DNA from 4 places in the Massilia sp. UBA6681 genome. Region 3 is predicted to be linked to each of the others. Evidence: predicted binding sites of a transcription regulator. Region 3 holds the regulator's gene; each other region holds the start of a gene.
What was found. The regulator sigma-54, encoded in region 3, starts transcription at its own class of promoters, with help from an activator protein. The targets are predictions, from matches to a motif close to TGGCANGNAANCTGCTTT.

Region 1 (7,103 bases), on a different contig from region 3:
GCCCACCACCACGTCCACCAGCTTGAAGGCGATGAAGGCCACCAGCGCCGACCACACGATGGTCACGCCGACCGCCTCGGCCTGCACCAGCAGCTGCCCGGCGATCGAGTAATCCGGCGAGGCCTTGTTGGCGACGTAGTCCCAGACACCCTGCCCGCCCAGCTGCGGCGCCGCGAACACGCCGGTCAGCAGCGCGCCCAGGATGCCGCCCACGCCGTGCACGCCGAACACGTCGAGCGAGTCGTCGGCGCCCAGCAGGCGTTTCAGGCCGGTCACGCCCCACAGGCAGACCACGCCGGCCAGCAGGCCCATCACCAGCGCACCCATCGGCCCGACGAAGCCGGCGCCCGGGGTGATCGCCACCAGGCCCGAGACCGCGCCCGACACCGCGCCCAGCAGCGAAGGCTTGCGCTTGAAGGCCCACTCGCCGAACATCCACGACACGGCCGCCGCGGCGGTCGCCAGCAGGGTGTTGATGAAGGCCAGCGCGGCCACGTCGCCCGCTTCCAGCGCCGAGCCGGCGTTGAAGCCGAACCAGCCCACCCACAGCAGCGAGGCGCCGATCATGGTCATGGTCAGCGAGTGCGGGGCCATCGATTCGCGGCCCAGGCCGATGCGCTTGCCGATCACATACGCGCCGACCAGGCCGGCCACCGCCGCATTGATGTGCACCACGGTGCCGCCGGCGAAGTCGAGTGCGCCGTGCTGCCACAGGAAGCCGGCATTCTCGGTGACGCTCGCCAGGCTGGCGGCATCCGAAATCGCATCCGGGCCGGCCCAGAACCAGACCATGTGGGCCACCGGCAGGTAGCCGAAGGTGAACCAGATCACCATGAACAGCAGCACCGCCGAGAAGCGCACGCGCTCGGCGAAGGCGCCGACGATCAGGCCGCAGGTGATGGCGGCGAAGGTGCCCTGGAAGGCCACGAAGATGAACTCGGGGATCATGGTCTCCTTGCTGAAGGTGGCGGCCTGGCTGAAGGTGCCGGCCGCGGCGTCATAGATGCCGTTCAGGAAGACGCGGTCGAAGCCGCCGATGAAGGCGTTGCCCTGGGTGAAGGCCAGCGAGTAGCCGTACAGGCACCACAGGACGATGATCAGCGAGAACACCATGAACACCTGCATCAGCACCGACAGCATGTTCTTGGCGCGCACCAGGCCGCCGTAGAACAGGGCCAGGCCCGGGATCGACATCATGATGACCAGCAGCGTGGCGACGAACATCCACGCGGTGTCGCCCTTGTTGACGGTGGGCGCGGCGAGCGCCGGCAGCGCCAGGCCGGCTGCAGCGAGGCCGGCGAGGACTTTGGTAACGGTATGCTTCATTCGGCTTCCCCTTAGAGTGCGTCGTTGCCGGTCTCGCCGGTACGGATACGGATGACCTGGTTGAGGTCGGCCACGAAAATCTTGCCGTCACCGATCTTGCCGGTGCGGGCAGCGCCCGAGATGGCGTCGATCACCTGCTCGACCACGGCGTCGTCGACGGCCGCTTCGATCTTGATCTTCGGGAGGAAGTCGACCACGTACTCCGCGCCGCGATACAGCTCGGTGTGGCCTTTCTGGCGGCCGAAGCCCTTCACTTCGGTCACGGTCATGCCCTGTACGTTGATCTCCGACAGCGCTTCGCGGACTTCGTCCAGCTTGAAGGGCTTGATGATGGCGGTAATCATTTTCATGGTATTGCCTCGCTATTTCAGAAAGTTTTGGACACGCTCAGCACGGCTGCCGACTTGCCCAGGTTTTCGCCTTCCGGGCTCAGGTAGGCCTTGGTATTGCCCTTGACCCAGGCCAGCGACACGGTCGCCACGCCGAAGTCCTTGCTCAAGCCCACCTTGTAGTCGGTGTACGAGAAAGCGCTGTTGTTGTTTACTTCCTGGCGCCCCGCGTGCAGGTTCAGGAACACGCCCTCGTAGACGTCGATGTCGGCGCCCAGGTCCAGGTAGCCGCTGCGCTTGCTGTTGGCGGTGCCGAACAGGTTGGTGGTCGAGTGCGAATACTTGACGTAGGCCGGACCGAATCCCAGGCGCGCATACAGTTCGAAGGTGTTGGCGCGCGGGCTCAGGTCGTTCGACGGATACCAGTAGTACAGGCCGCCGACGTCATAGGTGAGGTTCTCGCTCAGGTTGCCGCGCTTGCCGCCGTAGACGTCCCATTCGATGTCGCCGTCGCCGCCGAGGTCTTTCGTCCATTTGATGGTGGACAGCCAGGTGCCCACGTACAGGCCGGTCGGGCCGTGCACGTAGTCGACGCCGCCCTGCAGCGCCGGATCCAACCGGGTTTGCGACAGGCCGCGGTAACGGTAGTCGCTGGTGATGGCGGCGTTGTAGCTGATTTGATGCTCAGGAGCAGCTTCTTGCGCAAACGCAGGAACACTCGACAAGGCCAGCACGGCCAGGCTTGCTGCTGCAATGGTGTTGCACTTCATGACATTCCCCTTATTTTCAACAGCTGCGTTCGACGGCTGAACCGTGGCGCGGGCTGTTGCGGTTTACAATCTGGTTTGCTACACGCCTGCCAACTCTTTAGCAGGATGTGTGCCAGCTTGAAAAAACCACCGAAAGGGCGACGGAGTGCTGCTGGAATGCTTGTTTTCTCAGCCATCCGCCCCATTTGCGATTCGAATAACGGGGGAAACCCTTGCGCCAGGCATCCGCCGCGGCGCGGCGCACCAAAAGCGGAGTGCAACGCACTGTCGTGGTGCAGTGCGATCCGACTGAAAGGAAATGGACATGAACAGCTTCTTCAATGACATCCAGGGCAAGATCAACCAGGCGCTGGAAAGCTCGCCGGCCAAGGACATCGAGAAAAACGTCAAGGCGATGATGACCCAGGGCTTCTCGAAGCTCGACCTGGTCACCCGCGAAGAGTTCGACATCCAGGCCCAGGTGCTGGCCAAGACCCGCGCCAAGCTCGAAGCGCTCGAGCTGCGCGTGGTGGAACTGGAAGCGCGCCTGGCCGCGCAGGGCGGCACCGTCAGCACGGCGGCCTCCTCCACGCCGGCCACGCCGGCTGCCGGCGATGCGCTCCCCGGCGCCACCGATCCGTCCGCGCCGCACGTGATCCTCGACAAGCCTTGACTCCCGTGCCATGAACGCGGTCGACCAGCCGGCAGGCGCTGCGATGGCGCCGCAGGAGGTCTCGCTCGACGTCCTGCGCGAGAAATACGCCAAGGGTGAGGAAAGCAGCATCCTCGACGTGCGCCGGCGCGTGGCGCGCGCCCTGGCGGCGCTCGAACCGGAGGAATGGCGCGCCGATTTCGAGGAGCGCTTCCTCTGGGCCCAGGAACAGGGTTTCGTTCCGGCCGGGCGCATCAACTCGGCCGCCGGCCTGGGACTGCAGGCCACCCTCATCAACTGCTTCGTCCAGCCGGTGGGCGACTCCATCTCCGGCAGCGAAGACGGTTTGCCGGGCATCTATACCGCCCTGCTTGAATCTGCCGAGACCATGCGCCGCGGCGGCGGCGTCGGCTACGACTTCAGCGCGATCCGCCCGATGGGCAGCAAGGTCCACGGCACCCGCTCGCGCGCCTCGGGACCGGTCTCGTACATGGAAGTGTTCGACGCCTCCTGCCGCACGGTGGAATCGGCCGGCGCCCGGCGCGGCGCCCAGATGGGCGTGCTGCGCATCGACCATCCCGACATCGAACGCTTCATCGCCGCCAAGGACGAAGGCGGGCTCACCAACTTCAACATCTCGGTCGGCGTCACCGACGCCTTCATGCGCGCGGTGGAAAACGACGAGCTGTTCGAGCTGGTGCACCGCGCCGAGCCGGGCGACGAGGATGCGGCCAATGCGTACCGCCGCGAGGACGGGCTCTGGGTCTATCGCCAGATCCGCGCGCGCGAACTGTGGGACCGGATCATCGCCTCGACCTACGACCACGCCGAGCCGGGCGTGCTGTTCGTCGACCGCATGAATCTTGAAAACAACCTCTGGTACGCAGAAGAGCTGCGCGCCACCAATCCCTGCGGCGAGCAGCCCCTGCCGAGCTACGGCTGCTGCGACCTCGGTTCGGTCAACCTCACGGCTTTCGTGCTGGACCCGTTCGGCGCCGATCCGCAATTCGATTTCGAGCGCATGTGCGAAGTGGCCTCGGTCGGCGTGCGCATGCTCGACCTGGTGCTGGACGCGACCGAATGGCCGCTGCCGCAGCAGGCCGCCGAGTCAAGGGACAAGCGCCGCATCGGCCTCGGCTTCCTGGGACTGGGCAGCGCCCTCGTCATGCTGGGGCTGCGCTACGACTCCGATGAAGGACGGGCCATGGCGGCGCGCATCGCCGAGACGCTGCGGGACGCCGCCTACGCGACCTCGGTCGCGCTGGCGCGCGAGAAAGGCGCTTTTCCCCTGTTCGACGCGGAGCAGTACCTGGACGGCCAGTTCGTCGAACGCTTGCCCGACTGGCTGCGCGAGGCGATCCGCAGCTACGGCATCCGCAACTCGCACCTGCTGTCGATCGCGCCGACCGGCACCATTTCGCTGGCCTTCGCCGACAATGCCTCGAACGGCATCGAACCGCCCTATTCCTGGACCTACCAGCGCAAGAAGCGCATGCCCGACGGCGCCATGCGCAGCTACGACGTCGAGGACCATGCCTGGCGCCTGTACCGCCAGATGGGGCACGACATGGCGTCGCTGCCGCCGCAGTTCGTGACGGCGCTCGAGATGCGCGCGATCGACCACCTGCGCATGGTGCAGGCGGTCCAGCCTTTCGTGGACACCGCGATCTCGAAGACCGTCAACGTGCCGGAAGACTATCCCTTCGACGATTTCCGCGACCTGTACAGCCAGGCCTGGCATGCGGGCCTGAAGGGCCTGGCGACCTACCGTCCGAACACGGTGCTGGGCAGCGTGCTGTCGACGGCGCCGCAAGCGCCACAGGCCTCCCAGCCGGACGAGGACCCGCTGCAGAAGCGCTTCGAGCGCCGCCCGCTGGGCGAACTGGAGTCGGTCACGTCCAAGATCGAATACTCGACCCAGGAAGGCCGCAAGACCGCCTATCTCACCGTCAGCTTCATCCGCGCCGACGGCGTGCATGAAGGCCGCAAGGTGACGGTGGAGCGGCCCTTCGAATTCTTCATGCCCTCGAACCAGCGCACCGGCGGCCAGCAGTGGATCACGGCCTCGATGCGCCTGCTGTCGATGGTGGCGCGCGCCGGCGGACCGATCGCGCGGGCGCTGGCCGACATGCGCGACGTGGTCTGGGAAAAAGGCCCGGTGCGCTGCGGCTACCTCACCCGCGAGGACGGCACCCAGGTGCCGGTCTACCACGATTCGGAAGTGGCGGCGATCGCCTTCATGCTGCAGCGCGTGCTGATCCGGCGCGGCTTCCTGGACGCCTGGGGCAACCAGGTGCCGGTGCCGGAGCTGGCGCGCCGCTTCGCCAGCCGCGGCGAGGGCCTGGCGCTCGAGGCCGAACCGCAGCCGCCGACCAGCTCGGGCGCCCTGCCCGCGGTCAGCGGCGCCAGGTGCCCGGAATGCGGCGCGCGGGCGCTGCGCAAGGTCGATGGCTGCACCCGCTGCGACGAGTGCCACTACGTCGGGGAATGCGGCTGAGGATGCAATCTGCCCGACTCCCGGCATGCCAGAAAGTTTGCGCTAACATTTCTCCGAAATAATGTGATATGGTTGACAACCCAACACAATGGTTGCGCAAACATGTTCACTCGGAAGATCAAAGGACTGCGCTGGTGGATGATCGGCCTGGTCATGCTGGGGGCGGTCATCAACTACCTGACCCGCAGCTCGCTGGCCGTCTCCGCGCCTACCCTGCTGAAGGAACTGGACATCAGCACCGCCGAGTATTCGTACATCACGGCGGCCTTCCAGGGTGCGATCATGCTGCAGCCGCTGTGCGGCTATGTGCTGGACGTGATCGGCCTGAAGTTCGGCTATGCGATGTTCGCGGTGGCCTGGTCGATCATCTGCATGCTGCACGGCTTCGCCGCCAACTGGCAGACGCTGGCCGTGCTGCGCGGCTTGCTGGGCCTGGCGGAAGGCTCGGCCAACCCGGCCGGGATGAAGGCGGTATCCGAATGGTTCCCGGCCAAAGAGCGCGGCATGGCGGGCGGCGTCTACAACATCGGCGCCTCGTTCGGCTCGATGCTGGCGCCGCCGCTGGTGGTGTGGGCCATCCTGCATTACAACTGGCAGTCCGCCTTCGTCATCACCGGCGCGCTCGGCCTGGTGTGGGTGGCGATCTGGCTGCTGCTCTACGATGCGCCGGCGCGCCACCGGCGCTTGTCAAAAGGCGAGGCGCAGCACATCGCCGCCGGCCAGGAGCAGCACCTGGAGGGCGACGGCAAGCGCCCTTCCGTCTCCAGCATCGTCAAGCAGCGCAACTTCTGGGGCATCGCGCTGCCGCGCTTCCTCGCCGACCCGGCCTGGGGCACGCTGGCCTTCTGGGTTCCCCTGTACCTGACGACGGTGCGCGGCTTCGACCTGAAGCAGATCGCCATGTTCGCCTGGCTGCCCTTCCTCGCCGCGGACCTGGGCTGCCTGTTCGGCCCCACCGTGGTGCTGTGGCTGCAGAAGCGCGGGGTGCGCCTGATCAACGCGCGGCGCGGCGCCTTCACGCTGGGCGCGATCATGATGATGGGCGTGGCTTTCGTCGGTTTCGTGGACGACGCCTATGCGGCGATCGCCCTGCTCAGCCTTGCCGGCTTCGCGCACCAGACCCTGTCGGTCACCGTGATCACCATGTCTTCCGACCTGTTCCGCCGCAACGAAGTGGCCACCGTGGCCGGCATGTGCGGCACCTTCGGCAACCTGGGCCTCCTGATCTTCTCGCTCCTGATTGGCGGCTTGATGAGCAGCGTGGGCTACACGCCCTTCTTCGTCAGCCTGGCGGTGCTGGACCTGGTCGCTGCCGTGCTGCTCTGGACCCTGGTGCGCGAGCCACGCCACGCCGACCTTCCCTTCAAGGAAACAACATGATCCAGAATCCGATTCTGCCCGGCTTCAACCCCGATCCGTCCATCGTGCGCGTGGGCGAGGATTACTACATCGCCACCTCCACCTTCGAGTGGTATCCGGGCGTGCAGATCCACCATTCGCGCGACCTGGCCAACTGGCGGCTAGCAAGCCGCCCATTGAACCGCGCCAGC
Region 2 (7,103 bases), on a different contig from region 3:
GACCGGCGGCCTGTCGCCCTTGCAGAAGATCCCGGTGGGGCCGGGCTACCAGGTCGAGTTCGCGCAGCGCATCAAGGAGGAGACCGGCATGCCGACCATCGGCGTGGGATTGATTACGGAGGCGCAGCATGCGGAAAGCATCCTGCAGCAGGGCCAGGCCGACCTCATCGGCCTGGCGCGCGCCATGCTGTACGACCCGCGCTGGCCCTGGCATGCGGCGGCCCAGCTGGGCGAGCAGGTGTTCGCGCCGCCCCAATACTGGCGCTCGCAGCCGCGTGAATACAAGGAACTGTTCGGCAGCATGCGCGTGGGCTGACGCGGGGCGGCTGGCGGCGCGCAACCGCAGCTCAGCTATCGTTTCTTGCAGCCTGTCGCACGGGGCAAGCGGGCATGCGAGGTGGTTGTTAAAGTCGCACCAGTTAACAACCACAGAGGATTTTCGCCATGCGTCTCATCGCCCTTGCCACCATCGCCGCGGCTGTCGCTTCCCTGAGCGGCTGCGCCATCATCGTGTCGCCGAACGAAGGCGACGTGCGCATGCGCACGGTGTTCAGCGACAACGCGGTCGAGGGCGACGGCATCGCCGCGCGCGACCAGCGCCAGGTCGCGGCGCACGGCGTGCTGGAAGTGAGCGGGTCGATGCAGGTCGAGGTGCGGGTCGGCCAGGCGCCTTCGCTGCTGGTCGAAGCCGACGGCAACCTGCTGCCCTATATCCGCACCGAGGCGCAGGGCAATACCCTGAAGATCTCCAACGAGCGCCAGCTGCGCAGCAGGACACCGGTGCGCATCGTCTACACCACGCCGCGCCTGACCGAGGTGCGTGCCGGCGGTTCCGGCCAGGTGGTCGTGCGCGACCTGAACGGCGCGCCGCTGGAGGTGCGCAAGAGCGGTTCCGGGACGGTAGCCCTGTCCGGCAAGGTCGACAGCCTGCATGCGCGCGTGAGCGGCTCGGGCGTCCTCGACGCGGGCCAACTGCGCAGCGCCAGCGCCGACCTGAGCCTGGCGGGTTCGGGCCGCATGCACGTCGGCGAGATCCGCGGCGACTACGTGCGCGCCAGCGTGGCCGGTTCGGGCGTGCTGCAGGCCGGCGGCGCGGTGCGTTCGCTCAATGCCCGTGTCGCAGGCTCGGGCAGCGTGGACCTGGCCGCGCTGTCGACGCAGGACGCCGACCTGGCGGCCGATGGTTCGGGCGGGATTCGCGCCACCGTCAAGCAATCGCTGGTGGCGCATGGCGGCGGCTCGGGCGGGATCCGGGTGTATGGGCATCCGGCGCAGCGCAGCGTTACCGGCCGCAACGTGCATCTGCTCGATTAATATTTGTAGGGTGGGCAGGTTTCCTGCCCACGCGTTCAACCAGCGCCAGAACAGCCGCGAAGTTTCATGTTGCAGCTATCACCGCGTGGGGTAATGAGGGCCGGTGGCCCTCATTACGAGCCGCCCACCCTACGTAAAGCAAGGCCTCGCTTAGAGCAAATTATCGAGCAGGTCCGGACCGAACACCTCGCGGTGCAAGCGGCTCGCCGGTGCGCCTGCCGCCAGCAGCGCATTCCACTGCGCCTGCATGAAGGGCAGCGGGCCGCACATGTAGACATCGGTCTCGCCGCGCGGCCACGAGGGCAGGCGCGTCAGCTCCATCTTGCCCTTCAGGGCGGCGCTTGCCTCTTCCTCTTCGTAGAACGTCACCACGTGCAGGTGCGGCATGCGCGCCTTGGCGCTGGCGATGTCCGCCTGGTGCGGGTGGTGCGCCGCGTTGCGTGCGGCGTGGGCGAAGATCACGCGGCGCTCCGGGTTCACGGTCGCGATGCGGTTCAGCGCCGCGATCATCGGCGTGATGCCGACGCCGGCCGAGAGCAGCACCACGGGCTCGTTCGATTCGGTATCCGGCAGGAAGTCGCCGAAGGGGTGGATCACGTGCAGCACGTCGCCCACGTTCACGTTGTCGTGCAGCCAGGTCGACACTTCACCGGCCGGATGGGCGCCGCCGTCTTCGCGCTTGACCGAGATGCGCAGGCTGTCCTTGCCGGGGGCATCCGACAGGCTGTACTGGCGCAGCTGGCGGCGGCCGTCGCTGAACTCGACCGCCACGCTCAGGTACTGGCCGGCCTTGAAGGGCGGCAGGGCGCCGCCGTCCGCCGGGACGAAGCGGATGGAGACCACGTTGTCGCTCTCGCGCACCACTTCCGTTACGCGCATCGCGCGCGTCTCGCCCGGCTGCACGCCGGCTTCCTCGTACATCTTCGCTTCCGCATCGATCAACAGGCGCGCCAGCGAGGTGTAGGCCTCTTCCCAGGCCTTGAGCAGCGGCTCGGTGGCGGCATCGCCCAGCACGGTCTTGATGGCGCCGAGCAGGTGGTGGCCGACGATCGGGTAATGGTCGGCACGGATGCCCACCGCGGCGTGCTTGTGCACGATGCGGTTCACCACCGGACCGAGCGCCGCGGCATTGCCGATGTTGGCGGCGTACGCGAACACCGCCGAGGCCAGCGATTGCTGCTGCACGCCGCTGGCCTGGTTGCCCATGTTGAACAGGTTCTTCAGCTCCGGATGGGCCTCGAACATGCTGCGGTAGAAGGTGGTGGTGATGGCCAGGCCGTGGTCGCGCAGGACGGGGACGGAAGCGTCGATGTACGGACGGGAAGCGCTCGAGATCATGATGGGTTCCTTGATAGATGTATTAATGATGCATGTTTAAGGCCAAAAAATTGGCCCGGACGCGATGGGCAATCGGTGCGGACGGGAGCATTCTATCAAAAGATGCTGAGTAAATGCATCTTTGAGCAAACAATTTTATTGCGAGAACACAAAACCCATATAATCGCTGCTTTTAGATGAGCGCTTGACCGGAGCGCTGCCGAAGCTTCTTCACAAAGGACATGCCGTGAATCTGACCCTTGGCCAAAAGCTGATCCGCACCAAAACAGCCGAACGTCAGCATGACGAAGAAAGCAGCGGCGGCGGCCTCCAGCGATCGCTCGGCCTGTTCCCGCTGACCATGATCGGCGTCGGCGCCACGGTCGGCACCGGCATCTTCTTCACGATGGTCGAGGCGGTGCCGAAGGCCGGTCCGGCCGTGATCCTGTCCTTCCTGCTCGCCGCCGTCACCGCCGGCCTGACTGCGCTGTGCTACGCCGAACTGGCCGGCCGCGTGCCCGCCGCCGGCTCCTCGTATTCCTTCGCCTACGCGACCGTGGGCGAGTTCGCCGCCTTCATCGTGGCGGCCTGCCTGCTGCTCGAATACGGCCTGGCGGGAAGCGCGGTGGCGATCGGCTGGTCGGACTACCTGAACAACTTCCTGTCGAATGCCTTCGGATGGGAGATTCCGGCCCACCTGCGCTCGCCGATGTTCGTGTCCGACCACCACAACGTCCACGTCAATCCCGGTAACTTCAACCTGCCGCCGGTGATCCTGGTGGCGATGTGCTGCATCTTGCTGATCCGCGGCACCAGGGAATCGGCGACCACCAACTCCATCATGGTGCTGGTCAAGCTGGCCATCCTGATCTTCTTCGTCGTGATCGCCTTTACCGGCTTCGACGCCGCCAACTTCACGCCCTTCTTCAGCCCCGACCCCGACAGCGGCTTCGTGGGCATGGCCGGCGTGACCGCCGCCGCCGGCACCGTGTTCTTCTCCTTCATCGGCCTGGACACCATCGCCACCGCCGGCGAGGAGGTGAACAACCCGCGCCGCAACGTGCCGATCGGGATCCTGTCGGCGCTCCTGATCGTGACCGTGTTCTACCTGCTGGTGGCGGTGGCCGCGATGGGCGCCCAGCCCGCCCGCATGTTCGCAGGCCAGGAAGCCGGCCTGTCGGTGATCCTGCAGAACGTCACCGGCCAGGCCTGGCCGGCGCTGGTGCTGTCGGCCGGCGCGGTGGTGTCGGTGTTCTCGGTGACCCTGGTGACGATCTACGGCCAGACGCGCATCCTGTATGCGATCAGCCGCGACGGCCTGATCCCGAAGACCTTCCAGAAGGTGAACAAGCGCACCCTGGCGCCGACCGCCAACACCATCATCGTCTGCCTGGTGGTGGGCGCGGTGGCCGGCCTGGTCGACGCCACCTTCCTGTGGGACATGGTGAGCATGGGCACCCTGACCGCCTTCATCGTGGTGTCGATCGCCGTGCCGGTGATTCGCGCCAAGCAGGGTCCCGGCGAGCCGGGCCACTTCCGCGTGCCTTTCGGTCCCTATGTGATTCCCGGCCTGTCGGTGTGTGCCTGCCTGTACATCATGAAGGACCTGTCGCCGGCCACTTTCCGCGTGTTCTTCATCTGGATGGGCGTGGCCGTGGCCACCTACTTCCTGTACAGCGTGCGCCACAGCCGCCTGAACAAGGCCCGATAAATGGAGGTGTTCGAACGGCGGCGCGACCGCTTCGCGCTGTTCGACGCGATGGACAGCGCCGCGGTCAACATCTGTTTTCCGCTGGAGCTGCCGGACTTCCGGCCGTGGTGCAGGGAAGAGAAGCTGGCGCCCTTCCACGTGCTGCTGTGCGCGGTGCTGCGCGCGGTGCTCAAGCTGGAGAACTTCCGCTACCGCCTGCTGGACGGCGAGGTATTCCGGATCGAGCGCCTGCGGCCGGCCTTCACCGTGATCAACCAGCACCAGGACCTGAACTTCGCCATGTTCGACTGGTCCGACGACCTGCGCGAATTCGTCGCGCGCGGCATCGCGGCGCGCGAACAGGCGTCGGCCATGAAGGAGCTGAACGAAGCCTACCGCGGCCTCGGCCCGCGCGAAGCCAAGGAGCAGGTCTTCATCACCTGCATTCCCTGGCTGGCCTTCACCTCCATCCAGCATCCCAGCGCCTCGCTGGCGCATCCGGACATTCCCTCGCTCGCCTGGGGCAAGTTCCGCGACGCGCCGGGCGGCCGCCTGGAGCTGCCGTTCTCGGTGCAGGCCCACCACGGTTTCGTCGACGGCTTCCACATCCACCAGCTCGCGCAGCAGATTGCCGGCGAGCTGGAGGCGATCATTTCGCCAGCGGCTTGACGACCTCCAGCAGGCTGACGAGAAGCTTGCCCGGCTCTTCCCACGGCACCATGTGGGCCGAGCGCTCGAACCAGACGATGCGCTTGTAGGGCGCGTCCACCGCGTCCATCCAGGCGACGGTCGGCGCGGCCGGCGTCGTGTAGTCGTGCCGGCCCAGGAACATCACGACCGGGATCGGGAAGCGCTTCACGGGCGAAAAATCCACGTCGAGAAATTCCGGCAGCACGCGGCCCAGCGTCAGTACGCTGCCCTTGTCGATGTCCTTCACCTGGCTCGGGGTGTACTCGGGGGAGAGCAGGGGGCCGCGGAAGAAGTAGGCGGATTCGCTGCGGAACGCGGACAGGCCGCCGTAGTGTTGCGGCCATTTACGGGCGATGACGATGCGCTCGCGCGTGATCGGCCGGTCGCCGGGGTAGGGCGCGATCGATGCCATTTCCTTGAGCGCTTCGGCATTGTTCTCGCGCCTGGCGCGCTCCCAGGCGTAGTCGAAGCTGATGCGCTCGTTCTCGCGCACGTTCAGCACCTGGCCGATGCCGACATAGGCATGAAACAGGTCGGGGCGCTTGAGGGCCGCACGCATGCCGACGATGGTGCCCCAGCTGTGCCCCATCAGGATGAGCTTGCGCTTGCCGTATTTCGCCTTCAGGTGCGCGGCCACTTCGATGGCGTCGTCGACGTAGCGCTCGATGCGGATCGTCTCGCCCACCTTGTCCGGGTCGGCCTCGCCATAGCTTTTTCCCGCGCCGCGCTGGTCCCAGTTCACCACCGTGAAGTATTCCTCGACCGGGCGCTGGAACTGCCACATGGTCGGCGTGACCGGGGAAGCGGGGCCGCCGTGCACGAACAGGATCATCGGGTTGGCGCGGTCCTGGCCGCGCACGCTGAGCCACTGGTCGACGCCGCCGATGCGGGTCTTGTACGACTCCTGCACGCCGCTGGGCGCGCTGATGCGGCTCAGGTCCTCGATGATGGTGCGCGCTTTCACATACGGGTCAGGGGTTTCCTGCGCCATCGCGCCGGAGCAAATCAGCGCAAGCAGCGCGCCGCAGAGTAGCCAGGTCTTGTTCATGCCAGTCCTTTCACGATCGATGAAAGGAGTATGGCGGCGCGTCTGCGTGCCCGCATCCGTTGCGCGACGAACTGCACGAACGGTGGCATGAAACGAAAAAAGCCACGCGGCCTTGCGGCGGCGTGGCTTCAGGGAAGGCGCCCGCAGGCGCCGCCGTGCTTATTGCACGCCCATTTCCTTCAGCAGGTTGTCGGCCTTGTCCACATGCTTCATGTTCCACAGCATGTAGCGGCTGTCGACCTGGATCGAGCGGGTCATGGCCTTGTTGAAGTCCCAGTCCGAGATGATCGAATCCAGGGTGCCGTCGAAGGCCAGGCCGATCAGCTCGCCCTTCGAGTTCAGCGCGGCGGAACCCGAGTTGCCGCCGGTGATGTCCAGCGTCGCCAGGAAGTTGACCGGCACGGTCTTCAGCTTCGGATCGACGTACTTGCCGAAGTCCTTGGACTGGATCGCCGCCAGCTGGGCTTCCGGCGCGTTGAACTCGCCTTCGCCGGTGTGCTTGGCCACGATGCCTTTCGGGGTCGTGAACGCGGTCCAGGAACCGGTGCCGTCGGCGCCGACGTCACGGCCCATCACCTTGCCGAAGGTGACGCGCAGGGTGCCGTTGGCGTCCGGGTAGACGGCCTGGCCGCGGCTGTTCATGTAGGCGATCTTGGCGCGCATGTAGTTGCCGTAGGCTTGCTGGATCTTGCCCGCCATTTCCTCTTCCTTGGCTTCATCGCGCATCGACGCGTCGTACATCGCGACGGCGGCCTTGATGAAACTGTCGTTCGAGGCCTGGAACTCGGCCGGCGACTTCTTCAGCCATGCGGCGCGCTCTTCCTTGTTGGCCAGCTTGGAGCCGGCGTAGATGCGGTCCAGCGCGGCCTTCAGCTCGGCGTCGCTCATGCCCGGCTTGATGCCGAGGGCGGCATCGAAGGCGGCGTCATGCTCGGCAGCCGGCTGCGCGTTGTACTTGGTGAGGAAGTTCAGCACCAGCGCCTTGTCGACCTTTTCGTCGTAGGTGCGGTCCTGGCCGGTGATGACTGAGGTCCAGCGCGCCAG
Region 3 (7,103 bases):
TATCCAATTCGGATATACTGCCACTATGAGTTTAACCGATGAAAAAATAATGCTGAAAAGTTTTGACGCGGACCAGGCCCGCCGTGTGCTGGAGCTGGGCCGCGAGACCCTCGCCATCGAAGCCGACGCGATCCGCGCCCTGCATGCGCGCCTCGGCGACGACGACAATTTCGTGCGCGCCGTGCAGCTGCTGTACGGCTGCACCGGGCGCGTGGTCGTCTCCGGCATGGGCAAGTCCGGCCACATCGGCCGCAAGATTGCCGCCACCCTGGCCTCGACCGGCACCCCGGCCATGTTCGTGCACCCGGGCGAAGCCGCCCACGGCGACCTGGGCATGGTGACCACGCATGACGTGTTCATCGCCATTTCGAATTCCGGCGAATCGTCCGAGCTGCTCGAGATCCTGCCGGCCATCAAGCGCATGGGCACCCCCGTCATCTCGATGACCGGCAAGCCGCACTCGCGCCTGGCCAAGCTGTCCGAGATCCACCTGGATATCTCGGTGGCCAAGGAAGCCTGCACCCTCAACCTGGCGCCGACCACCAGCACCACCGTCACCCTGGCCATGGGCGACGCGCTGGCCGTGGCGCTGCTCGACGCGCGGGGTTTTCGCGAGGAAGACTTCGCCATGTCGCACCCGGGCGGCGCGCTGGGCCGCCGCCTGCTGACCCACGTGCGCGACGTGATGCGCAGCGGCGACGCCATCCCGGCGGTGTCCCCGGACACCCCGCTGACGCGCGCGCTGCTGGAAATCAGCCAGAAGGGCATGGGCATGACCGCCGTCGTCGACGAAGAGCGCCGCCCGGTCGGCGTGTTCACCGACGGCGACCTGCGCCGCCTGATCGAGCGCGTGACCGATTTTTCGAACATCAGCATCCGCGACGTGATGCACGCCAACCCGCGCCGCGTCCATCCGGAGCAGCTGGCGGTGGATGCCGTCGCCGTCATGGAAGAATTCCGCATCAACCAGATGCTGGTTGTCGACGCTGAAGACCGCCTGGTCGGCGCACTGCACATCCACGACCTGACCCGCGCCAAGGTGATCTGATGACGCCAACCGAATTCATGCAGCGCGCGGCGCGCGTCAAAGTGATGATCTTCGACGTCGACGGCGTGCTCACCGACGGCAGCCTCACCTACGGCCCGGACGGCGAAGTCACCAAGACCTTCAACGTGCTCGACGGCCTCGGCATCCAGCTGCTGAACAAGACCGGCGTCAAGACCGCCATCATCAGCGCACGCAAGTCGCCGATCGTGGTCAAGCGCGCCGCCGACCTCGGCATCGCGCACGTCTACCAGGGCATCCACGACAAGCGCGTCGGCTTCGCCGAGCTGCTTGCCGCCACCGGCGTCACGCCGGAGGAATGCGGCTACATCGGCGACGACGTGATCGACCTGCCGCTGTTCACCCGCGTCGGCTTCGCCGTCACCGTGCCCTCGGGCCACCCGGAAGTGCAGCACCGCGCCCACTACGTCACGAAGAATGCGGGCGGGCGCGGCGCCGTGCGCGAGGTCTGCGACCTCGTCATGCGCGCGCAGGGCACCTACGAGCAGGCGCTGGCGCCGTATTTCGCGTAACACGGCGATATCGGACACGGGACACGACATGGTCACCTACAAGCGCACCGCCCACCGCTGGAAGCTCCTGACGATCATGATGATCGCGACCTTCTGCGCCTTCGGCAGCTTCTGGCTGGTGCAGGTGATGGAGCAGGAGGACGCCGGCGCCCGCCTCGGCGGGCCGGGGGACGAGCCGGACTACATCGTCGAGAACTTCTCCTTCGTGCGCATGACGGAAGAGGGCAAGCCGAGCTACGTGGTGTCGGGCAAGCGCCTGGCGCATACGCCGCTGAACGACGTGTCCCAGGTCGAGGCGCCGGTGATGCAGGGCATGACGCCCGGCCGGCCGCGCATGACCATCGTCGCCAACCGCGCCCAGCTCTACCATGAAGAGCACCGCGTCGAACTGCTCGGCAACGTCGACATCCAGCGCCCGGCCACGCCGACCAGCGAAGCGCTGCGCGTGCAGACGCAGGCGCTGACCGTGCTGCCCGACGAAGAAATCCTCAAGACCGACCGGCCGATCGAGATGCAGCTGGGGGCCGCCACCGTGACCGGCACCGGCATGGTGGCCAACAACGCGACCCAGAAGCTGCACCTGGCCAGCCGCGGCCAGATCGTCTATCCGCCACGCGCGCAGCGGCAGTAGCGCCGCGCCGCGTCAACCCAGGACAAAGCAAGAACATGAAAAAAATCATCGCTGCCGTATTCCTCAGCCTGGCCGCCTTCGGCGCCTTGGCCGAGCGTGCCGATTCGCTCAAGCAGGCCGTGATCAACTTCGATTCCCTCGACGTCGACGAGGTCACGCAGACCCGCATCCTGACCGGCAACGTCGTGCTCACGCGCGGCACCCTGGTGCTGAAATCCGACCGCGCCCTGGTGAAGGAAACGCCGGAGGGCTACATGAGCGTGACCCTGACCGCCAACAACGGCAAGCTGGCGACCTTCCGCCAGAAACGCGACGGCGGTCCCGACCTGTGGGTCGAGGGCCAGGCCCAGCGCATCGAATACGACGAGCGCGCCGAACTGGTCAAGCTGTTCACCAGCGCCGAAGTGCGCGAGCTGGAGGGCGGCCGCATGACCAACGAGATCAAGGGGCCGTTCATCTCCTACGACAACCGCCGCGAAGTCGCACAGGTGCGCAACGATCCTACCGGCCAGAGCAAGGTGGGCGGCGGCCGCGGCACCCTGATCATCGCGCCCCGCCGTACCACGGCGCCAGCCGAAGGTGCAAAGCAATGACGGCAGCCATGAGCGCAAGCACCGACGCAGCGGCGACCGCGGTCGAAGGCTGCAGCACCCTGATCGTCAAGGGCCTGCAGAAGAGCTACGGCAAGCGCCTGGTGGTGCGCGACGTGTCGCTGCAGGTGGAATGCGGCGAAGTGGTGGGCCTGCTCGGCCCCAACGGCGCCGGCAAGACCACCTCCTTCTACATGATCGTCGGCCTGGTGCCCTCGGACGCCGGCACCATCGACATCAACGGCACCGACATCTCGAGCCTGCCGATCCACCGCCGTGCGGTGCTGGGCCTGTCCTACCTGCCGCAGGAAGCCTCGGTGTTCCGCAAGCTGACGGTGGAGGAGAACATCCGCGCCGTGCTGGAACTGCAGCGCGTGGACGGCAAGCCGCTCACCCGCGACCAGATCAGCGAGCGCCTCGACACCCTGCTGGCCGAACTGCAGATCGAGAAGCTGCGCGAGAACCCGGCGCTGTCGCTGTCGGGCGGCGAACGGCGCCGCGTCGAGATCGCGCGGGCGCTCGCGACCAACCCGCGCTTCGTGCTGCTCGACGAACCCTTCGCCGGCGTCGACCCGATCGCGGTGATCGAGATCCAGCGCATCGTGCGCTTCCTGAAGGAGCGCAACATCGGCGTCCTGATCACCGACCACAACGTGCGCGAGACGCTCGGCATCTGCGACCGCGCCTACATCATCAACCAGGGGGCGGTGCTGGCCTCGGGCCGCCCTGACGACATCATCGCCAACGAATCCGTACGGCGCGTGTACCTCGGCGAGCACTTCAGGATGTAATCAAGAGCACCAGGCATGAAACAGTCTCTCCAGCTACGCACTTCGCAGCACCTGGCGCTCACGCCGCAGCTGCAGCAGTCGATCCGCCTGCTGCAGCTCTCCACGCTCGAACTGCACCAGGAGATCGAGCAGATCCTGCACGACAACCCGCTGCTCGAACGGCTCGACGATCCGCTCGACCGCTCGGTGCGGCTGCTGGCGGACGGCGCGATCAATACCGCGCCGGCGAATGGCGAAGCGCCGGCGCCCCAGCCGCAGGAAGGGCAGGAGGGCGCGAAGGCCGAGCCCGAGGGCGCGGACGGCGAAGACCATGGGGAGCGTGCCGATGCCGATGCGGATTGGGGCGGCGAAGGCGGCGGCGCGCGCAGCGGCGACGACGAGGACGGCCGTCCGCAGCTGGAAGCCGACGGCATCACGCTGCGCGAGCACCTGACGGAACAGATCCGATTGAGCTGCTGCAGCCTGCGCGACCGCGCGCTGGCCGAGCTGGTGATCGATGCGCTCGACGACAACGGCTACCTGGAAGAGCCGCTCGACGACATCCATGCGCGCCTGCCGGCAGAACTCGAGATCGAGATGGACGAGCTGCGCTGCGCGCTGGCGCTGGTGCAGAGCCTGGACCCGGTGGGCGTGGGCGCGCGCAGCGCGGCCGAATGCCTGGCCCTGCAGATCCGCCGCATGCCGGGCGTGCCCCTGGTGACGCGGCGCCTTGCCTTGAAGATCGTCGAAGGCTACCTGACCTGGTTCGCGCAGCGCGAATACACCAAGCTGAAAAAGGCGCTCGACTGCGACGACGAAGACCTGCGCGAAGTGCAGGCCGTGGTCCGCCAATGCAATCCACATCCCGGCGCGGCCTTCGGTTCGGGGGTATCCGACTACGTGGTGCCGGACGTGATCGTGCGCCGCGCCAAGAACGGCTGGCAGGTGTCGCTGAACCCCGACGTCATGCCCAAGCTGCGCGTGAACTCGCTGTATGCGAACCTGCTCAAGCAGGGCAAGAGCGAAAGCCAGATGGGCGCGCAGCTGCAGGAAGCCAAGTGGCTCATCAAGAACATGCGCCAGCGCTTCGACACGATCCTGCGTGTTGCCGAGGCAATCGTCGAGCGCCAGCGCAACTTTTTCAGCCACGGCGCGGTTGCCATGCGCCCTCTTGTTTTGCGTGAGATAGCTGATACACTAGGCCTACACGAGAGCACGATCTCGCGTGTAACCACGCAGAAATACATGCTGACCCCGCACGGCATGTTCGAGCTGAAGTACTTCTTCGGAAGCCACGTCGCCACCGAAGCGGGGGGAGAAGCCTCCTCGACGGCGATCCGCGCGCTTATTGCGCAATTGACAGGAGCAGAAGACCCTAGGAATCCTCTATCCGACAGCAAGATCGCGGAGATGCTCGGGGAACAAGGTATGGTCATTGCGCGCCGGACGGTTGCCAAATACCGCGAAGCGCTCAAGATTCCTCCCGTCAGCCTCCGTAAATCCCTGTAAAGCACTGCCCACTCTCACCTTGTGGCGCGGGCAGGGCACCTTCCCAAAGGAGTGTGTATGAACCTCACAATCAGCGGCCACCATCTCGAAGTCACACCCGCCATCCGTGAATACGTTCAGAATAAGCTCGAGCGCATCACCCGCCATTTCGACCACGTGATCGACACCCACGTGTTCCTCGCCATCGATAACCTCACTGAAAAAGAAAAACGGCAAAAGGCCGAGATCAACCTACAGGTATCGGGCAAGATTCTGCATGTGGCGAGTGCTGCGCAAGATCTGTATGCGGCCATCGACACCTTGATGGACAGGTTGGACAGGCAGGTTCTGAAACACAAATCCATGCTGCAAAATCATAACCACGTGGCGCACAAGCGCCTTCCGGACAACGGAGAAGCCGCTGCCGCGTAATTCATACGGGTAGCCGCAAAACACAGCAAGGGCGTCTGAGGGGACGCCCTTTTTGCTTTTGTACAATACCTGTTACTTTTCTACGCTTCCGTTTGTACAAATGTTCTGTAGAATGCATGTCTTTTCGATCACAGAATACCATCATGACCGATACCGTCCTGACCCGCGTTGCCAACCGCACCGGCGTCATCACGCTCGACCGGCCGAAGGCGCTGAACTCCCTCTCGCTCGACATGGTGCGCGCCCTGAGCGCCATCCTGCTGCAATGGAAGGATGACGCGGGCATCGACGCGGTGGTCATCACCAGCAGCAGCGAGAAGGCCTTGTGCGCCGGCGGCGATATCCGCTTCTTCCACGAGATGGGCCACGTCGGCCCGATGGGCGGCAGCGCGCTGCTGGAAGACTTCTTCACCGAAGAATACGCACTGAACCACCTGATCCACTTCTACCCGAAGCCCTACATCGCCGTGATGGATGGCGTGGTGATGGGCGGCGGCATGGGCATCGCCCAGGGCGGCCCTGGCTGCGGCCTGCGCATCGTGACCGACCGCACCAAGATGGCGATGCCCGAGGTGAACATTGGCCTGTTCCCGGACGTCGGCGGCAGCCACTTCCTGTCGCATGCGCCGGGCCAGCTGGGCCAGTACCTGGGCCTGACCGGCCTGACCATCGGCGCGGCCGATGCGCTGTACGTGGGGCTGGCGGACGTGTACGTGCCGGGCGCGGAACTGGCCGGCCTGATGGCGCTGGTCGACACGACCCCGGGCGCGCAGCTGCCGGCGGCGATCCGCAGCCATGCGGCGCAATTCGCGGGCCAACTGGGGCCGAGCGAACTGCAGGCGCAGCGCGGCGTGATCGATGCGCACTTCGGCGCCGCCAGCGTGGCGATGATCATGGCTTCGCTGGGTCGTGACGAGAACCCGTTCGCGCAGAAGGCGCTGAAGGCGATGCGCCAGCGCTCGCCCCTGATGATGTGCGTGACCCACGAACTGCTGCTGCGCGGCGCCTCGCTGGACGTGGCGGACTGCCTGCGCATGGAGCGCAACCTGGTGCGCCGCAATTTCGAGCATGGTGAAGTGCTGGAAGGCGTGCGGGCGCTGGTGATCGACAAGGACAACCAGCCGAAGTGGAATCCGCCGACGCTGGAAGAGGTGAGGCCCGAGATGGTGGCGCGCTTCTTCGAGCCGGTGTGGCCGGAGTATGCGCACCCGCTGCGGCACCTCACCTGAGACCTGCTTTTCGTAGCGTGGGCGGGGAACCCGCCCACGCTACGATTCGCGGCAGAGCAACAGCCGCGGGCCGTATCACCCCGCCGCGTGCTTCGGCTGCTCGCGGTGACGAATGATCACCCGCTCGGTCTGCCCGAAGTAGGCCCCCAGCCTTTCCGCCATGTAGACCGAACGGTGCTGCCCGCCGGTACAGCCCACCGCCACGGTGAGGTAGGACCGGTTGTCCGTCTTGAACGAGGGCAGCCACTTCGCAACAAAAGCGCGAATATCTTCCAGCATCTCCACCGCGCTCTGCTGGGCGTCGAGGAAGGCGATCACCGGCTGGTCGCGGCCCGTGAGCGGGCGCAGCGCCAGGTCGTAGTAGGGATTGGGAATCGCGCGCACG
Region 4 (7,103 bases), on a different contig from region 3:
GCGGCCCAGCCGGGCAGGCGCTTGCCCGCCAGCGCCCGGGTCAGGTCGCCTTGCCGGAACGGCCGGTTGACGATCACGCCGATGCGCCGCTCGCGCGCCAGCGGCAGGATGCGCTGCTCCACCTCGCGATCGAGCGCGTTGTACGAGACCTGCACGAAGTCGATCGGCTGGCTGGCCATGATTCTCTCGATCTCGCCATGCCGGCGTCCTTCGGAGGTGGTGATGCCGACGTAGCGCAGCCGCCCTTCCCGCTTCATCCGCAGCAGCATCGGCAAGTGCGCTTCCCAGGCCAGCAGGTTATGCACCTGCAGCAGGTCGAAGCGCGGGATCTGCCACAGGCGGCGCGAGGTTTCAAGCTGCGCCGGCCCCTGCGCGCCTTCACCGGTCCACACCTTGTCGGCCGAAAACAGCTGCGCGGGCTTGAGCTTGCCCACCGCTTCCCCGATCACCTCCTGCGCCGAGCCGTACATGGGCGAGGAATCGATGAGCCGGCCGCCGCCGGCGAAGAACTGGCGCATGACCGCCGCGCACTCGGCGCGGGCTTCGGGATCGCGGCCGACGTTGAAGGTGATCCAGCTGCCCAGGCCGACCAGCGGCAGCTGCTCGCCGGAAGAGGGAATGGCGCGCGTCAGGATCGCGGGGCGCCCTTGGGCATGGGCGAAGGCCGGCAAGGCCAGCAGCGAGGCGAGCACGCGGCGGCGCGATCGGGAAGCGAGTTGCATGCGGGCGCTCCTTGGCGGATGGGACGAGTAGCATCGAGCATACCGCGCCGGCGCCGGGCGCGGCGCATTCCCTGCCGGCGCCTGGAGGAACCCGATGCGCCTTCACATTCGCACCCGCCTGCTCGTCATCGCCATGCTGCTGGCCTGCGTGCCGGTCCGGTCGGCGCCGGACCGCGATGCCATGTCCTGGCTGCCCGTGCAGGAAGTCGCCAGCGGTGGCGGCACCAAGGGTCCATGGCGCCAGAACGACTCGCAGTACGACTACGTGGACGACGGCACCCTCGCCTTCCTGCCCGGCGGCGGCCTGGCCGTGGCCTGGGTCGACCAGCGCCGCAAGGAAGTGCTGCTGCAGGTGCTCGGGGCAGATGGCCGCGCACGCGCCGCCCCGGTCGACGTGTCGCGCAGTCCCGCCACCTTTTCCTGGATGCCACGCATCGCGGCGGGTGGCCCGGACACGCTGCACCTGCTCTGGCAGGAGATCATCTTCTCGGGCGGATCGCATGGCGGGGACATCCTGTATGCGCGCTCGCTCGATGGCGGCCGCAGCTTTTCCCAGCCCGTGAACCTCTCGAACTCGCTCGGCGGCGACGGCAAGGGGCGCCTGGACCGCGACACCTGGTCGAACGGCAGCCTGGACCTGGCAGTGGGCGCGGACGGCAAGGTCTACGCGGCGTGGACCGACTACGACGGCGCCCTGTGGCTGGCGCGCTCGCGCGACGGCGGGCGCAGTTTCACGCCGCCGCAGCGGATCGCCGGCGACGACAAGCGTCCGGCCCGTGGCCCTTCGCTTGCGCTTGGCGGTGGTAAGGTTTACCTGGCATGGACGGTGGGCGAGGATCCGGACGCCGACATCCGCGTGAGCAGCTCGCTGGACGACGGCGTGAGCTTCGCGCCGCCGGTCCTGGTCGGCGCCAGGGCAGCGCGGGCCGATGCGCCGCGCCTGGCGTTTGATCGCGACGGGCGGCTGCATCTCGTCTATATGGAGCAGGCGGGTAAGCAGCCGGCGGCGATCCGCCATGTTCGCTCCGATGGCCCCGAACTGGCATTCGGCACGCCGCGCACCCTGTCCACGCGCGCTGAAGCGGCGATGGCGCCGCAACTGGCGACCGATGCGCACGGCCGCGTGCATGTCGCCTGGGAGTCGGCGCACGGGCTGCGCTACAGCCGGGATGGCGGCGCCCCGGTCACCGTGCCGCACAGCGGACCAGGGGCGGGGGCACGCCAGGGCAGCCAGCAAGGCATGCTCGGCAAGAAGCTCGCGGCCGGCGACGGGATGGTCGCGTTGGTCAACAGCAGCCTCACCCGGGGGGACGGCAGCCGCGTTTGGGTGATGCGGGGACGCCTGCCCGATTCTCGCTGAAGAGTCGGCAGTGTTACAGCTTGGGGGATGGGGGACTGAAGACTGGAGCGGGTGAAGGGAATCGAACCCTCGTCTTAAGCTTGGGAAGCTCCTGCTCTACCATTGAGCTACACCCGCGTTGCCTGCATTCTACGCGCGTTTGCCGGGCTTTGACAAATCCTCAGGCTTTCCTCAGCCAGCCGGCGCCGGCAAGCAAAACGCCCGGCCTGGCGCCGGGCGTCGAAGGCAGACGTTCTGTTAATGCTCAGGCGTGTTGCTTGCGGCGACGCGCGGCGACCAGGCCTGCGGCGCCGAGGCCCAGCAGCGCGAACACGCCTGGCTCCGGCACTTCGCCGACCTGGACATTGATGGCGCTGCGGCCCAGTTCATCGCCCTGGCCGTTGTACGCCGCCAGGATGAAGCTATAGTGGCCGTTTGCCTGCGGATTGAAGCTGGCGCCACCCGTTGGCGGGGTTACCAGGGGCGAAGGCGTGGCGAGGAAAGCGAACAGCATGTTCTGGGAATCCTGCTTGGTATCCAGGGCAGTTCCTCCGGCGCCGATCGCGAAGAATGTATCCAGGTTGAGAACGCCCAGTTTGTCCTCGTCCGTATTCATGCCCGCATCGAGGTCGTAGAACAGCTTGAAACTCAGTCCACTTTCGGCGAAGGTCGGCTGGTCGACATGGACGTAATACCCCACGTTCCAGGTCGAGCCCAGCACATTCTTGGGCGAGAGCGTGGTGCCCGGTGTTGCGAAGTACGTCCCCGCGCCATCATTGAGCAGCTTGGGCGCGTCGTAGCGCTGGTGCGCCGTGAGAGCAATGGTGAAGCCTTCGCGGTAAGTGATCGCGGACGGATTGTTCGGAATGCCCGAGCCGCCGTAGGTAGCACCTGCCAGCGGGCCGAAGCTCGTGTACTCTGGCGAAACGGGAGCGGCGGTGGCAAAGGCCGAAACAGCGCCCAGCAACAAGCTCATTCCAATACGCGACATGGTATGCATGATTGATCTCCCTAAAAATTTTGGACGGGAGACATGTAGCAATTTTCACACCAATGTTGAACTTGGTAAACTTTTCTCTTTGAAAACAATAGTTTAGTGCCAGCTACATTGCTGTTCTGATGAAGTTTCCCTGGAGTTGTAAAGTTTTCGACAGCCAAAGTCCGCCGCTTACTCCGGCTGCTCCACCGTATAGCCCTTCGCCGCCAGCGCCGCCATCAGGCCCTTCGGATCGAGCAGGTCCTTCATCGACAGCACCGCGAAGGTCGACGCGTTCTTCGCCAGCGCGGCCTCCGCATTGGCGAGCCACATGGCGCGATGGCGCTCTTCCGCCCCCTGGAAGGCCGGATGGTCACGCAAGACAGCGCTGTTGCGGATCGCGTTGCTGCAGCTTTCCTGCTCGTTGAAATCGAGCTTGCGGATGGCGTCGATATCGCCCTTGGCCCAGGCGTTGGCGCGCACGCGCATCGCATCGATGTCGGTTTCCAGGCGTTTCAAGGTGTTCGAGAAGCAGGCGACGTCGTCGAGCTGCGATTTCTTGAAATCCTTGATCAGCTGGCGCGGGTTGTCGATCTTCACTTCATTGACCGTCCGGGTCACCTTGAGCTTCTTCTGGTCGACGATCTTCTCGACCTGCTTGCGCACATCGGTGCTGTTGGTCAGGCCGGCGTGCTTCAGCGCAGCGCTGAACAGCTCATTGGCCACGAAGATCGGCCGGTCGCGCTCCTTGTTCTTGGGCAGGTATTTTTCCTTGAGCGGCAGCCAGCGCGCGTAGACCTCGGCCGGGAGCACGTCATGCAGCGTGGCGTCGTCCGGGTTCCTGTTGACGCCGATGAGGCTGGGCAGCGCCAGCGCCATCTTGAAGTAGGACGCCTCGACCTTGGTGACCGGCGGCGCCAGGTATTCCTGCGAGCGGCCAATCACCGCTTCGACCTCGTGCGAGCGCCAGTCCATCTTGACCGGCAGCGGAGAATAGGTCCCGAAGATCCACAGCACGTGCTCGTCCTTCGAGACCTTCCACATGCCCGGACCGGGCTTCTGGCCGACCACCAGGATCTGTTCGGGCGCGGCCGGCGCCTCGTCGCTTGACGCGGCGCTCGTTGCCGCAGGCGCCGCGGCCGGATCGGCGGTCTGGGCAAACGACGGCGCTGCGCACAAGGCCAGGCACAGGGCCGGCAGGATTGCAAATTTCAGCATCAGGACACCTTTGTTGTTGGTTGTCCGTCAAGCTTAGCCCTGCAATATGAACCGGAACTTAACAGGCTTGGGCTACCCTCTTTTTCATGCCGCCTGCATGAGGCGCTTGGGGACGGGAGCCGCCAGCGTCGACCGCGCGGCCAGCTGCGGCTCGCTGTCCTCGAGCTTGAACTCGCCCACCAGCGCCACCAGTGTCGCCGCCTGCTGCTGCTGGCTTTCCGCCGCGGCGGCCGCCTCCTCGACCAGGGCCGCGTTCTGCTGGGTTACGCCGTCCATCTGCACGATCGCCTGGTTGACCTGGCCGATGCCGGAGCTCTGCTCCGCGCTGGCCGCGCTGATCTCGGCGACGATGTCGCTGACGCGGCGCACACTCGACACGACTTCGTTCATCGTCTTGCCCGCTTCCTCGACCAGCATGGTGCCCATGCTGACCTTGTCGACCGAGTCGCCGATCAGGGTCTTGATCTCCTTGGCGGCGGCGGCGCTGCGCTGCGCCAGGTTGCGCACCTCGGTCGCCACCACCGCGAAGCCGCGGCCCTGCTCGCCCGCACGCGCCGCTTCCACGGCGGCGTTGAGCGCCAGGATGTTGGTCTGGAAGGCGATGCCGTCGATGACGCCGATGATGTCCACCACCTTCTTCGAGGCGTCGCTGATCGAGGCCATGGTGCCGACCACCTGGGACACGACTTCGCCGCCGCGCGTGGCGACCTCGCTCGCCGACTCGGCCAGCTGGTTGGCCTGGCGCGCGTTGTCGGCGTTCTGCTTCACGGTGCCGTTCAGCTCTTCCATCGAGGCCGCGGTTTCCTCGAGCGCGCCGGCCTGCTGTTCGGTGCGCACCGACAGGTCGGCGTTCCCCTGGCGGATCTCGCTGGATGCCACCGCCACGGCGTCGGAGCTGCTGCGCACGCGCGCCAGCACGTCCTGGATCTTGGCCACGAAGACGTTGAAGCCGCGGGCGATGTCGGCCAGTTCGTCGTTGCCCTTGACGGCCAGGCGCGCGCTCAGGTCGGCGTTGCCGCCGGCCAGGTCGGTCATCGCCTGGCCCAGCACGCGCAGCGGACGGGTCAGGCGGCGCAGGACCGTCACCATCACCAGCGCGGCGGCCGCCGCGCACAGTACGGCGACCAGCGCCGCATAAGCGGCCAGCTCGCGCGCCGGGGCGGTCGTCACGCTTTGCGGGAAAGCCAGTGAAATGGCCCATGGCGCCATGTCCTTGCTGACCTGCAGCGGCTGCAGCACGTGCACGATACCCTTGTCGTCGAGGTACTCGTAGGGCTTGCCCTGCTTGACCGCTTCCAGCGCCGCAGCGGGCAGGTCCTCCGCTTTCTTGCCGTTGCGGGAGGTGTCCTTGTGGCTGGCGTACATGCCGCCGTTCGAGATCAGCGCCAGCGTGCCCTTGTCCATGATCTTCATATTGGCCAGCATCGTGCCGAGACCGGTGAGCGGGAAGTCGCCGGTGAAGGTGCCCTTGAACTGGCCGTCCACCATGATCGGCGTCGCCAGCGTGGCGATCGCCTCGTCCTTGCCGTTGATCCGGTACAGGTAAGGCTCGGTGAAATGGGCCCGGCCGGTCGCCTTCGGCACGTCGTACCAGTCGTTGCCGCCCGGGGTGGTGACGAACACGATCGGCTCGACGTTGACCTTGCCTTGCGGGCTGCGCGTCCAGTAAGGCATGTAGCGGCCGGTGGCGTCGTACAGCGGCGCCTGGCCGGCAAACTCGGCATCCTTGCCGTCCAGCGCGTCCGGTTCATAGGCCGCCGAACTGCCGATGAAGTCTTCCGAGCCCACCAGGGTGGCGCGCACCAGGTCGGCGACCTGGGTGCGCGTCAGCGCCTGCCCGCCCGCTTGGGTCGAGGCCAGCACGGTGGCCGCGCTTTCCAGCGTCGCCAGGTTCGATGCAATGCGGCTCTCGAGCATTGCCGACGCCTGCAAGGTCAGCGTCCGCGCCTGGCGCATCGCGGCTTCCTCGGCGCTCTGGCTGTTCTTGACCGCGATAAAGCTCGATGTCACGCCCAGGCTGGCCACCACCAGCAGGGTGGCGGTGACGCAGATCTTGGCGCTCAGGGACAGGGAAAAACGGCGCGATGCATGCTGTGCTTGATGCGCTGCCTGGTGCTTGTTCATGGTCGTCTCTCGTTCTCAGAAGGTGCGGGCGACGCTCGCGGCGAACGTGCCCTTGGCAGGATTCGAATAGGCGACGGCGCCGTCGCCGCGCGGCACGCCCGTCGTGTAGCGCTTGTAGGCATCGGTGGCGCCCCATGCGCGGGTCCAGGCCGCGGCGATGCTCCAGCCGCCGTCGAAGGTTCTGGTGACACCCGCCTTTGCATCGCGCCAGTCCCAGATGGCATTGCCCTCGCCCGCCACGCGTCCGTCGCCGATGTGCAGGTTGAGCACGTAGCCGCCGCCCAGGTCATGATTCAGGCCGACGTCGAGGTAGCCGGTGCCGCGCGCGTTCGTGATGCCGAAGAAGTCGCGCGACACCGTGCGGTAATACCTCGCGTAGAAGGATTGGTAGCCCAGGCCGGGGACGACTTCGGTGTAGTCGTATTTGGTGCCGGTGGCGCCGATGCGTGCTCCCGGATAGCGGTAGTGCATGAGGTTCAGGCTGACGCCCAGCGGCCCGAGCGTGCCGGCGTAGCCGCCGTACAGGTCCCATTCGACGCGGCCGCCCTCGATGAAGCGGTCGCTGACGGTCGAGGTCCAGGTGCCGAGCGACCAGCCGCTCGGGTGCGCATAGTCGATGCCCGCCTGCAGCGCGGGGCGGCCCCAGGTCTGGCGCATGCCGCGCGAGACGTATTGCGAGCTCAGGGTGACCGTGGTGGTGATCGGAAGCGTGGCCGACGGCGAA

Region 1: the regulator sigma-54 is predicted to act here: its motif matches at 2,523-2,540, upstream of B2R83_RS01315 (TorF family putative porin).
Region 2: the regulator sigma-54 is predicted to act here: its motif matches at 2,680-2,697, upstream of hmpA (NO-inducible flavohemoprotein).
Region 4: the regulator sigma-54 is predicted to act here: its motif matches at 3,097-3,114, upstream of B2R83_RS11735 (PEP-CTERM sorting domain-containing protein).

The regions. Positions count from the first base shown of each region.
Region 1 covers NZ_DKJX01000007.1:16,468-23,570, forward strand. Annotated here, with positions in the region: gene amt (ammonium transporter) at 1-1,326, opposite strand, end outside; gene glnK (P-II family nitrogen regulator) at 1,338-1,676, opposite strand; gene B2R83_RS01315 (TorF family putative porin) at 1,694-2,425, opposite strand; partial or broken gene B2R83_RS01320 (accessory factor UbiK family protein) at 2,724-2,951, shown strand; gene B2R83_RS01325 (adenosylcobalamin-dependent ribonucleoside-diphosphate reductase) at 3,088-5,553, shown strand; gene B2R83_RS01330 (MFS transporter) at 5,656-6,933, shown strand; gene B2R83_RS01335 (glycoside hydrolase family 43 protein) at 6,930-7,103, shown strand, end outside.
Region 2 covers NZ_DKJX01000032.1:57,403-64,505, forward strand. Annotated here, with positions in the region: gene B2R83_RS04845 (NADH:flavin oxidoreductase/NADH oxidase) at 1-316, shown strand, start outside; gene B2R83_RS04850 (head GIN domain-containing protein) at 445-1,314, shown strand; gene hmpA (NO-inducible flavohemoprotein) at 1,465-2,652, opposite strand; gene B2R83_RS04860 (APC family permease) at 2,879-4,342, shown strand; gene B2R83_RS04865 (CatA-like O-acetyltransferase) at 4,343-4,990, shown strand; gene B2R83_RS04870 (alpha/beta fold hydrolase) at 4,971-6,059, opposite strand; gene B2R83_RS04875 (S46 family peptidase) at 6,219-7,103, opposite strand, start outside.
Region 3 covers NZ_DKJX01000031.1:2,766-9,868, reverse strand. Annotated here, with positions in the region: gene B2R83_RS04120 (KpsF/GutQ family sugar-phosphate isomerase) at 26-1,048, shown strand; gene B2R83_RS04115 (KdsC family phosphatase) at 1,048-1,578, shown strand; gene lptC (LPS export ABC transporter periplasmic protein LptC) at 1,607-2,209, shown strand; gene lptA (lipopolysaccharide transport periplasmic protein LptA) at 2,245-2,802, shown strand; gene lptB (LPS export ABC transporter ATP-binding protein) at 2,811-3,590, shown strand; gene B2R83_RS04095 (RNA polymerase factor sigma-54) at 3,606-5,078, shown strand; gene hpf (ribosome hibernation-promoting factor, HPF/YfiA family) at 5,136-5,489, shown strand; gene B2R83_RS04085 (enoyl-CoA hydratase/isomerase family protein) at 5,633-6,718, shown strand; gene rapZ (RNase adapter RapZ) at 6,794-7,103, opposite strand, start outside.
Region 4 covers NZ_DKJX01000070.1:61,085-68,187, reverse strand. Annotated here, with positions in the region: gene B2R83_RS11750 (aldo/keto reductase) at 1-722, opposite strand, end outside; gene B2R83_RS11745 (sialidase family protein) at 817-2,082, shown strand; tRNA gene B2R83_RS11740 (tRNA-Gly) at 2,126-2,199, opposite strand; gene B2R83_RS11735 (PEP-CTERM sorting domain-containing protein) at 2,327-3,061, opposite strand; gene B2R83_RS11730 (TraB/GumN family protein) at 3,230-4,255, opposite strand; gene B2R83_RS11725 (methyl-accepting chemotaxis protein) at 4,340-6,379, opposite strand; gene B2R83_RS11720 (TorF family putative porin) at 6,395-7,103, opposite strand, start outside.